DNA from 3 places in the Streptomyces sp. NPDC002754 genome. Region 3 is predicted to be linked to each of the others. Evidence: riboswitches for the same ligand, from Rfam matches in the RefSeq annotation. Region 3 holds a riboswitch; each other region holds the start of a gene.
What was found. A riboswitch is a leader RNA that binds a small molecule or an ion and turns the genes downstream of it on or off. The one in region 3 is predicted to bind cyclic di-AMP.

Region 1: it holds a riboswitch for cyclic di-AMP, as region 3 does, so the genes downstream of both, ACWD2L_RS17655 (M23 family metallopeptidase) here and ACWD2L_RS18935 (M23 family metallopeptidase) in region 3, are expected to answer to the same signal.
Region 2: it holds a riboswitch for cyclic di-AMP, as region 3 does, so the genes downstream of both, ACWD2L_RS32820 (M23 family metallopeptidase) here and ACWD2L_RS18935 (M23 family metallopeptidase) in region 3, are expected to answer to the same signal.

The regions. Positions count from the first base shown of each region.
Region 1 covers NZ_JBSFVM010000007.1:112,988-116,172, reverse strand. Annotated here, with positions in the region: gene ACWD2L_RS17660 (GntR family transcriptional regulator) at 1-436, opposite strand, end outside; gene ACWD2L_RS17655 (M23 family metallopeptidase) at 660-1,460, opposite strand; cyclic di-AMP (ydaO/yuaA leader) riboswitch at 1,474-1,635, opposite strand; gene ACWD2L_RS17650 (M16 family metallopeptidase) at 1,875-3,185, opposite strand, start outside.
Region 2 covers NZ_JBSFVM010000026.1:74,044-77,228, reverse strand. Annotated here, with positions in the region: gene ACWD2L_RS32825 (aldo/keto reductase) at 1-663, opposite strand, end outside; gene ACWD2L_RS32820 (M23 family metallopeptidase) at 798-1,850, opposite strand; cyclic di-AMP (ydaO/yuaA leader) riboswitch at 1,862-2,006, opposite strand; gene ACWD2L_RS32815 (PP2C family protein-serine/threonine phosphatase) at 2,286-3,185, opposite strand, start outside.
Region 3 covers NZ_JBSFVM010000008.1:50,745-53,929, forward strand. Annotated here, with positions in the region: gene ACWD2L_RS18930 (SGNH/GDSL hydrolase family protein) at 1-487, opposite strand, end outside; gene ACWD2L_RS18935 (M23 family metallopeptidase) at 673-1,455, opposite strand; cyclic di-AMP (ydaO/yuaA leader) riboswitch at 1,459-1,626, opposite strand; gene ACWD2L_RS18940 (tyrosine-protein phosphatase) at 2,014-2,811, shown strand; gene ACWD2L_RS18945 (FtsX-like permease family protein) at 3,056-3,185, opposite strand, start outside.

The DNA.
Region 1 (3,185 bases), on a different contig from region 3:
GGGTGATCAGGCCAGGGCTGCCCGAGGCCTGGGCGAGCGTCTCGTGGAACCAGCTGCCGAGAGAGCGCAGATCCTCGCTCTCACCCCGCCGGGAGCGCTCCTGCCCCAGCCTGACCAGGCCGCGCAGCACCTTGAGGTGGGCCTCGGTGCGGCGCTGCGCGGCGCGGGCGGCGCCCATGGGTTCGAGCAGCATGCGGATCTCCAGGAGGTCGGCCGCCTCCCGCTCGGTGGGTTCGGCCACGCACGCGCCCGCGTGCCTGCGCGTGACGACGAACCCCTCCGCCTCCAGGGTGCGCAGCGCCTCACGGACAGGCACGCGCGAGACCCCGTAGCGACGCGCGAGCAGTTCCTCGGTGAGCCGGCCACCGCGCTCGTAGACGCCGGCGACGATGTCGTCGCGGATCGCTGTGCATACCGACTGTGCGGGAATGCGCATGACTCGGCCTCCGCCTCGATGCCCGCGATACGCGGTCGATTGACACCCGGTCAAGCGCGAATGGCACGCGGCCGGAACGTTTACCCCGTGACTCTATTCCACCGGACTTGAATTTCCGACGAGGGGACTGAATCCGGGGATATTTTTTGGACATCGCGACCCCACGCACGCGAAAGCCCCGGCTCGGTGAGCCGGGGCTTTCGCGTGCGTGGGGTCTTGCGGGTCAGACGTTCACACCGTGCTGGCGCAGGTACGCGACGGGGTCGATGTCCGAGCCGTAGTCGGGGCCGGTACGGGCCTCGAAGTGGAGGTGCGGGCCCGTGACGTTGCCGGTGGCTCCGGAGAGGCCTATCTGCTCGCCGGGGGTGACGTCCTGGCCGACGGAGACGCCGATCGAGGACATGTGACCGTACTGGGTGTACGTACCGTCCTTCATCTTGATCACGACGTTGTTGCCGTACGCGCCGCCCCAGCCGGCCTCGACGACGGTGCCCATGCCGACCGCGTGCACCGAAGTGCCGCTGGAGGCGTGGAAGTCGATGCCGGTGTGGCTTCCGGAGGACCAGAGTCCGCTGCCGGCCTGGTAGGCGGTGGAGACGTACGAGCCGGAGATCGGCGACACGAAGCTGTTCAGGCGCTTGCGCTCGGCCTCGCGAGCGGCGCGCTCCTTGGCCTCGCGCTCCTTCTCGGCCTTCTCGGCGGCCCGCTTCTTGGCCTCCGCCTCGGCCTTGCGCTTGGCCTCCTCGGCCTTCTTCTTGGCCTCGGCCTCGGCCTTCGCCTTGGCGGCGGCCTTCTGCTGCGCGGTGGCCTGCGCGTCGATCTGCTCGGCCAGGGAGTCGCCGATGGCGACGGCCTGCGTGAGGCCGTCGTGCGGCGCTGTCGCGGTGTCGGCGGCGAGGGCGGGAGCGGCGAGGCCACCCACCACGCCCGTCGTGGTGATGGCGGCGACGCCCGCGAACTGAGCGGTGGTGCGCGTCAGGCGGCTGGGACGGCGGTGCTTCCCGGTGGCACGGGTGAACCCCATGAAGTGGCTGGTCCTTTCCTTCCTTCTCGCCTACCGGGTTAGCTGACGGGTTCGGAGCAGGAAGGTCTCCTACGGGCCCCTCCCCTTGCGGGAAGAGCGCCCGATTCACCCCAGGGACTTCGGTGGGTCCCCGGCTCCCCTGGCTCGCACCACGGGGACTCGGCGATGACTGTCCGGTGTCGCGGGCGCGACGTACGTCTGGCGAACAGCCGGAGGGAACGCTAAGCGGGGCGTCTTTGAATCAACAAACAGAACCCGACTTTTGTAGCGCACGCCACAGGGCAGACAGGCAACCACTACGCCAATACGGACATTTGGGAACGTGTGGTGATTGGGGGTGATCGTGACCGACACCACGAAGCCCCGGCTGCCGGGAGCGGCGCCGGGGCTTCGGACGTGCCGCGGGAGACGAACTCAGCCCGCGACCACAGTGACCTCGCCGATACCGAGCGCCTTCACCGGCTCCTCGATCTGCTCGGCGTCGCCCACCAGGATCGTCACCAGGCGGTCCGCGGGGAACGCGCTCACGACGGCGGCCGTGGCCTCCACGGTGCCCGTGGCGGCCAGCTGCCGGTACACCTGCGCCTGGAAGTCGTCCGGCAGGTGCTGCTCGACCTGGTCGGCGAGGGTGCTCGCGACGGCCCCCGCGGTCTCGAACTTCAGTGGGGCCACACCCACCAAGTTCTGTACGGCGGTGTCCCGTTCGGCGTCCGTGAGCCCCTCGGCCGCGAGCGTGCGCAGGACCTTCCACAGGTCGTCGAGCGCGGGCCCGGTGTTCGGCGTGTCCACCGAGCCGCTGATGGCGAGCATCGCGGCGCCGCTGCCGTCGGGCGCGGAGCGCAGCACCTGGGCGAAGGACCGCACTCCGTAGGTGTAGCCCTTCTCCTCGCGCAGTACGCGGTCCAGGCGCGACGTGAGAGTGCCGCCCAGGCAGTACGTGCCGAGGATCTGCGCGGGCCACACACGGTCGTGCTTGTCCGGTCCGACCCGCCCCATGAGCAACTGCGTCTGCACAGCGCCGGGGCGGTCCACGATGATCACGCGGCCGGTGTCGTCGGCGACGACCGGCGGCACGGGGCGCGGCTCCGCGGTGTCGCCCGTCCAGGCGCCGAGCGTGTCGGCGAGCAGGGCGTCCAGGTCGACGCCCGTCAGGTCACCCACGACGACGGCCGTCGCGGCGGCGGGGCGTACGTGCCGGTCGTAGAAGGCACGCACGGCCACCGCGTCGATGGCCGAGACGGTCTCCTCGGTGCCCTGGCGCGGGCGCGACACGCGCGCGTCGGCCGGGAAGAGCTGCTTGGAGAGCTCCTTGGCGGCGCGCCGGGCCGGGTTGGCGCTCTCGTGCGGGATCTCGTCCAGCCGGTTGCGGACGAGGCGCTCGATCTCGCTGTCGTCGAAGGCAGGGGCGCGCAGGGCGTCGGCCAGGAGGGTGAGGCCCTTGGCGAGCCGGGAGGCCGGCACTTCGAGGGAGGCACGGACGCCGGGGTGGTCGGCGTGCGCGTCCATCGTGGCGCCGCAGCGCTCCAGCTCAGCGGCGAACTCCTCGGCGGAGTGCTTGTCGGTGCCTTCGTTGAAGGCCCGCGCCATGATCGTCGCGACGCCGTCGAGGCCCTTCGGTTCGGCGTCCAGCGGCGCGTCCAGGTGCACCTCCACGGCGATGACCTGCTGGCCGGGCCGGTGGCAGCGCAGCACCGTCAACCCATTGGGGAGCGCGCCGCGCTCCGG
Region 2 (3,185 bases), on a different contig from region 3:
CAGGAAGCCGGCCGCGAGTGCGTAGTACGGCACGGCCCCGAGGCCCGCGCGCGCGGCGACGTCCTGCAGCTCACCCTCGTACGTGTCGCGCGAGACTAGGTTGTAGTGCGGCTGGAGCGCGACGTAACGGGCGAGGCCCTCGCGGTCGGAGAGGTCGAGGGAGTCCTGGAGGCGCTGCGCGGAGATGTTCGACGCGGCGATGTGGCGTACCTTGCCCGCCTTCACCAGTTCGTCAAGGGCGCCGATGATCTCCTCGACCGGCACCTCGGGGTCGTCGTAGTGCGTGTAGTACAGGTCGATGTGGTCGGTGCCGAGGCGCTTCAGGGAGGCGTCGGCCGCGGCCTTGATGTTGGCCGCGGACAGGCCCTGGAACTCCGGGTGGTGGCCGCCCTTGGTGGCGATGACGACGTCGTCGCGGCGGCCGCGCGAGGCCAGCCACTTGCCGATGACGGTCTCCGACTCACCGCCCCGGTTGCCGTCCACCCACGCCGAGTACACATCGGCGGTGTCGATGAAGTTGCCGCCCGCGGCGACGTACGCGTCGAGCACCTCGAAGGACGTGGCCTCGTCGGCGGTCCAGCCGAACACGTTGCCACCCAGGGACAGCGGGAAGACCTCGAGGTCGGAGGTGCCGAGCTTGCGCAGAGAAGGAGAGGAAGTCATGCCCCGACTCAACACCCGTACGGAATACGGTATTCCGCGACCGCGCCGAAAATCGCCTCAAGAGACCCAGGAATGGGCAAACCGGCAGCCCTGACGTCGGGGGGTGAGCGCCAGGACCGCCGGAGTTCACGTGTTCAGGGCGTGAGGCCCTTTTCGCGCAGCCACGACGCCGGGTCGACGCCGGTGGACTGCCCGCCGGGGTGGACCTCCAGGTGGAGGTGCGGCCCGGTGACATTGCCCGTGGCGCCCACGCGGCCGATGACATCGCCGGTGCTGACCTTCTGGCCCGCGCTGACATTGAGCGAGGACTGGTGGCAGAACCACAGCTCGGTGCCGTCGTCGAGGGTGAGCACCGTGCGGTATCCGTACGCGCCCGCCCAGCCGGCCTCCGTGACCGTGCCGGAGTGGATGGCGCGGATCGGCGTACCGGTGGAGGCGGCGAAGTCGAGGCCCGTGTGGTACCCGGAGGACCACATGGAGCCGGGCTGGCCGAAGGTGCCGGAGAGCGTGTACGAGGCGACCGGGAGCTTGAAGCTCTTGGCCAGCTTGGCGAGGCGCTCGGCCTCGGCCTTGCGGCGGGCCTCCGCCTCGGCCTTCTTCTTCTCGGCGAGCTCCTTGGCCTTGGCCGCGTCCTGCTTGGCCGCGGCCTCGACGGCCGCCTGCTTCGCGGCGGCCTCCTCCGCGGCCTGCTTCGCGGTGGCGTCGGCCGCGTCCTGCTGCGTCTCGGCCTGCTGCATGATGCGGGCCCGCAGCGCCTCGCCCGCGCCGGTCTGCCCGTCGGCGGCCTCGGCCTGGGTGATACCGGCGCCGCTCAGCGGGGAGGCCGTGGCGCCGGAGTCGGAATCGGAGTCCGAGCCGTCGGACATCAACGAGCCCACGCCCGGCAGCGACTTGGCCGCGGGCAGCGAGTCCTTGACCGCCGACAGGTCGGGCATGGATATGTGGACCGCGGGCTTGCCGCCCTGTGCGGTGGCGATGCCGCCCGCACCGACGGCGGCGACCACGCCGACGCCGAGAACAGTGGAGCTACGAGCGAATCCACCACGGCGGCGGGCTGTGCGATGCCTGCCGCGGACGGGGGAGACGGACTCCTCGGTGGGATTCCACTCCTCCCAGGTCTCCTGCTCGACGCCGAAGTCGTCTTCGGGTCCGTAGAAGAAGTCTGGGGCAGGCCGGTTCGACGCCACGGGGGCGCTCTCCTTTCCTTCCTTCTCGCCTACCGGGTTAGCTGACGGGTTCGGAGCAGGAAGGTCTCCTACCGACATCGCGAGCTTCAACGATGTCCGATTCACCCCAAGTTGATGGTTCCCCGGTTCCCTTGCGGGATTAAGCGTGTGCGCACGGAGCTGTCTCTTGTGACGGCTGGGACGACCGCGCTGCGTTATCGAACGTTAATAGACAGCAGACAATAATTCCAAGCGCTTCCCACTGATCGTTCACGACTCTGGCCAGGACTTATCGGGACACGAGCGGGCGGATCGGGGCGAGTTGGCAGAGCCTCGCAAACGTCCGCGCAAGTGATGGTGCGTCAATTGTTATGCGGAGCGGCGCCGTTCGACTACGGTCGGCTACCACAGGTAACAACGATCAAGAAACTCGGGCCCGCCCAACAGCCCCGCCCCTCAGCCCCGCCGCACGGCGAGCAGCGCCATGTCGTCCTTCGTCCCGCCGCCGGTATGCGCGCGCACCTCCACGGCGAGGGCCGCGAGGAGTTCATCGGGTCCGGGGAAGACGCGTCCGGAGAGCCGGGCCGCCGGATCGTAGAAGCGGCCGCTCGGGTCGCGCGCCTCGGAGAGCCCGTCGGTGTAGAGCAACAGCGTGGCCGCGGACGGGAACGCCGCCTCGACGGCCCGGTCGGGCCAGCTGCCGAGTTCGCTCATGCCGAGCGGCAGCGCCGCCTGGCACGGGTCGAGTGCGCGTACGGTGCCGTCGCCGAGCAGCAGCAGCGGGCTGGGGTGACCGCGGTTGAGGACGCGGACGAGTTCGACGCCGTGCGGGATCTCGACGAGCACGGCCGTGGTGAAGCCCTCGAAGTCGTCGATGCCGCTGCGCCGGGTGCCCTCGCGGGCCAGCGCCCGCTCCAGGCGCTGGGCGACGGCCTCCAGGGAGCCCTCCTGCTCGGCGGCCTCCCGGAACGCGCCGATGACGACGGCGACCGCGGCGACCGCGCCCATGCCCTTGCCGCGTACGTCGCCGACGATGATCCGGATGCCGTGCGGAGTGTCCTGGACCGCGTACAGGTCACCGCCGATGAACGCGCCGGCCTGCGCCGCCTCGTAGCGCGCCGCGATCACGAAGCCGCCGAGCCGCTGGGGCGGCCGGGGCAGCACCGCGAGCTGCGCGGCCTGGGCGATCTCGCGGGCGGAGGCCAGCTGCTCGTAACCGCGGTACACGATCCGGTTGATCACACAGGCCAGGACGCAGACGGTGGCCACGGTCACGACCTCGGTGACGAACACGGAGTCGAGGTTCTCCGTGAAGCGCAGGTGCACGGCGGTGATCGCAACGATCGACACGACGCC
Region 3 (3,185 bases):
CGTGGCGGTCGGCTATCGCCCGCAGATGCATGTTGTACGTGGCGATCTTGCCGCGCAGATGCTTGAGCACGGCCACGTCACGGGTGTCGAACCCGGTGGCCACCATGACGGTGCCTGCCGCGTCGGCGAGCCGGACGACAGCCTTCTCGAAGCGTTCGGCCACGTCGTCCGGGTCGGTGCCGGGGCGGATGATGTCGTTGCCGCCGGCGACCAGGCTCACCAGGTCGGGGGCGAGCTCGACCGCCTTCGGGACCTGGTCCGCGACGACCTGGTCGAGGAGCTTGCCGCGCACGGCCAGGTTCGCGTACCGGAAGGTGTCCTCGGGGACACGGTCGTCCAGGAGGACGGCGAGCCGGTCCGCCCAGCCCGCGAACTTACCGTCGGGGCCGGGGTCGCCGACCCCCTCGGTGAAGCTGTCGCCCACGGCCGCGTAGGAGCGGATCGTGCCGTTGAGTGAGTCCGTGAGTGCTCTCGATTCGTTTGCCACGACCACACATCTTTCACCCTCGGGTGTGACCTACGCGACCGTAGCCAGGGGTTGACGCGTGGTGAGATACCCCACCCGCCACATGGGGAATAAGCGTGGAATAAGCGCGCGAACGCGATTCGGCGCCCGGGGAACACCCCGGGCGCCGAAGGGAGCGGGCCGACGGGCGGCCGCTACGTCACGTCTCAGGCGTTCACACCGTGCTCGCTCAGGTACGCGATCGGGTCGATGTCCGAGCCGTAGTCCGCACCCGTGCGGATCTCGAAGTGCAGGTGCGGTCCGGTGACGTTGCCGGTCGCGCCGGACTTGGCGATCTCCTGGCCGGCCGTCACGGTGGCGCCCTGGGCGACACCGATCGACGACAGGTGGCCGTACTGGGAGTAGTGGCCGTCGGCGTGCTGGATGACGACCTCGTTGCCGTACGCGCCGCCCGAGCCGGTCGAGACGACGGTGCCGTCGGCGATCGACTTCACGGAGGTGCCGGTCGGCACCGAGTAGTCGGCGCCGGTGTGGCTGCCGCTGGACCACATGGAGCCGGAGTTGCCGTAGCCCGTGCCCTTGGCGCCGTCGACCGGCGCCGTGTAGTCGCCGGAGGCGGTGGTCTTGGCGCTCGTCTGCGTGGCGGCGGCCCCGCTCTCGGAGCCGGAGTCGTCCGCGGCCGCGCCGCCGAGGTCGAGCTTGACGCCGATCTTGAGGTGGTCCGCGTTGGAGCCGACGGCGTCCTTGTTGTTCTCGTACAGCTTCTTCCAGCCGCCGTCGACGTCCTGCGCCTTGGCGATCTTCGAAAGCGTGTCACCGGCCTTGACGGTGTACGTCGTGGTGTCGGCGGTGCCGCCGGACGTCGCGGCCTGTGCGCCGGTGGCGCCCATCAGCGGGAGCGCCACGGCGACTCCACCGGCGGAGGCGACGGCGGCGACACGGGCGATGCGCTGGGAGGTCGAAAGGCGGTGCTTTCCCTTTGCGGGCATGCTGATTTTCCTCTCCGTCGCCTACGAGGTGAGCTGTCGGGTTCGGGCTGGAGATGCCCGGCCACGCCCGGGGTGCGGGCGCGGCTTCACCCCTAGCCGCTTCGGGAAATCCCTACGCGGCGTACTGCGTGTGGGTCCCCCGCTCCTGCCGTGGACGGGTAGTCGAAAGGAATCCGGGCGGCGGCAGGACTAGGCGTTCCGACCGGATTGATTGGTGACCGTAGGCGAACCGCAATGGCTACGACAAACCCCGAATTCGCTTGCGGCGGCAATTCATTGGGTTTCCGGGGCCGTCCTGCGTAACCCTGCGTCGACATTCTCTGCTTTACCAACGCCATACCTTCGGGGATTACTGGGCAGGCAATCCTGGCCGCCCGGCACGCAGCGTCACGAACATGAAGCCGGTCACGCACACGCCCACAAGCCCCTCCGATCCATGCACAGTTGACACAGAACGGGGCGAATCGGACAGATGGTTGCCTGGGGAACCGATGTCGTATCGTCAGGAGCGCGCCCACCGGCGACCCAACGCCGGTGCACCGATTGGGAGGAGCCCCTGTGACGCAGCACGCACCGTCCACCGAGCCCGAGCTGACCGGAGTGCGCAACTTCCGAGACGTGGGCGGCCTTCCCACCGTGGACGGCCGGCGCGTGCGTCAGGGCGTTCTGTTCCGCAGCGGTCACCTCGCCCACGCCACGGCCGAGGACTCGAGCTTCCTCTCCTCCCTCGGCCTGCACACGGTCTTCGACTTCCGCAACGGCGCCGACCTGACGCTGGAAGGCGCGGACGTCGAGCTGCCCGGCGTGCGCAATCAGAACCTGCCGCTCAACGACCCGGCCGACGGCGCCGAATTCTGGACCATGGTCCGCGACGGCAACATCGATCAGCTGCGCCAGATCCTCTCCGAGGGCCGCGCGGCGAACCGGCTCGTCGAGTCCTACCGCACCATGATCAAGGAGCGCACCGCCGAGCACAGCCGCGTGCTGCACTCCCTCGCCGAGGACAGCCTCCCCGCGCTGATGCACTGCGCGGCGGGCAAGGACCGCGCGGGCCTGTCGATCGCGGTGACGCTGCTCGCGGTGGGCGTGGAGCGCGACGCCATCGAGGCGGACTACCTCAAGTCCAACGAGAAGCACCGCCGCTACAACGTGCGCCGCACCGCCACCGCGAAGGACGCCTACTCCCCCGAGATCATGGAGCTGCTCAGCCCGCTCTTCGACGCCCGCATCGAGTACCTCAACGCGGGCCTCGAGACCATCGACGAGCACTGGGGCGGCACGGACCGCTACCTCGAAGAGGGCCTGAAGCTCACTGCGGCGACGCGCGAGCGACTGCGCGAGCGCCTTCTCGCCTGACCGCCGAGCGCCGAGCGCCGAGCGCCGGAGGGTGTCTGGCCCGAGCGTCGCAAGTGCCTGGCACGAGCGCCGCAGGTGCCTGGCCCGTGCATCGCAAGTGCCTGGCACGAGCGCCGCACGGGCTGGGCCCAGGCGCCACACGGGCTGGGCCGGGGCGCCACACGGGCCGGGCGCGAGCGACGCATGGGCCGGCCCCGAGCGTCGCAGGACGCCCGGCGTCGCCCACCCCGTTCGAGGTCCGCCGTCACCCCTCCCTGTCGCGAAGTGCCGCGCGGGCGGGGAGGGTCACGGCGAGCAGGCCGAGGCACACCGCGCTTGCCGCGAACGTGCCGTACAGCAGCGGCGGTATGTACGGGGACTCACCCGTCATGCCG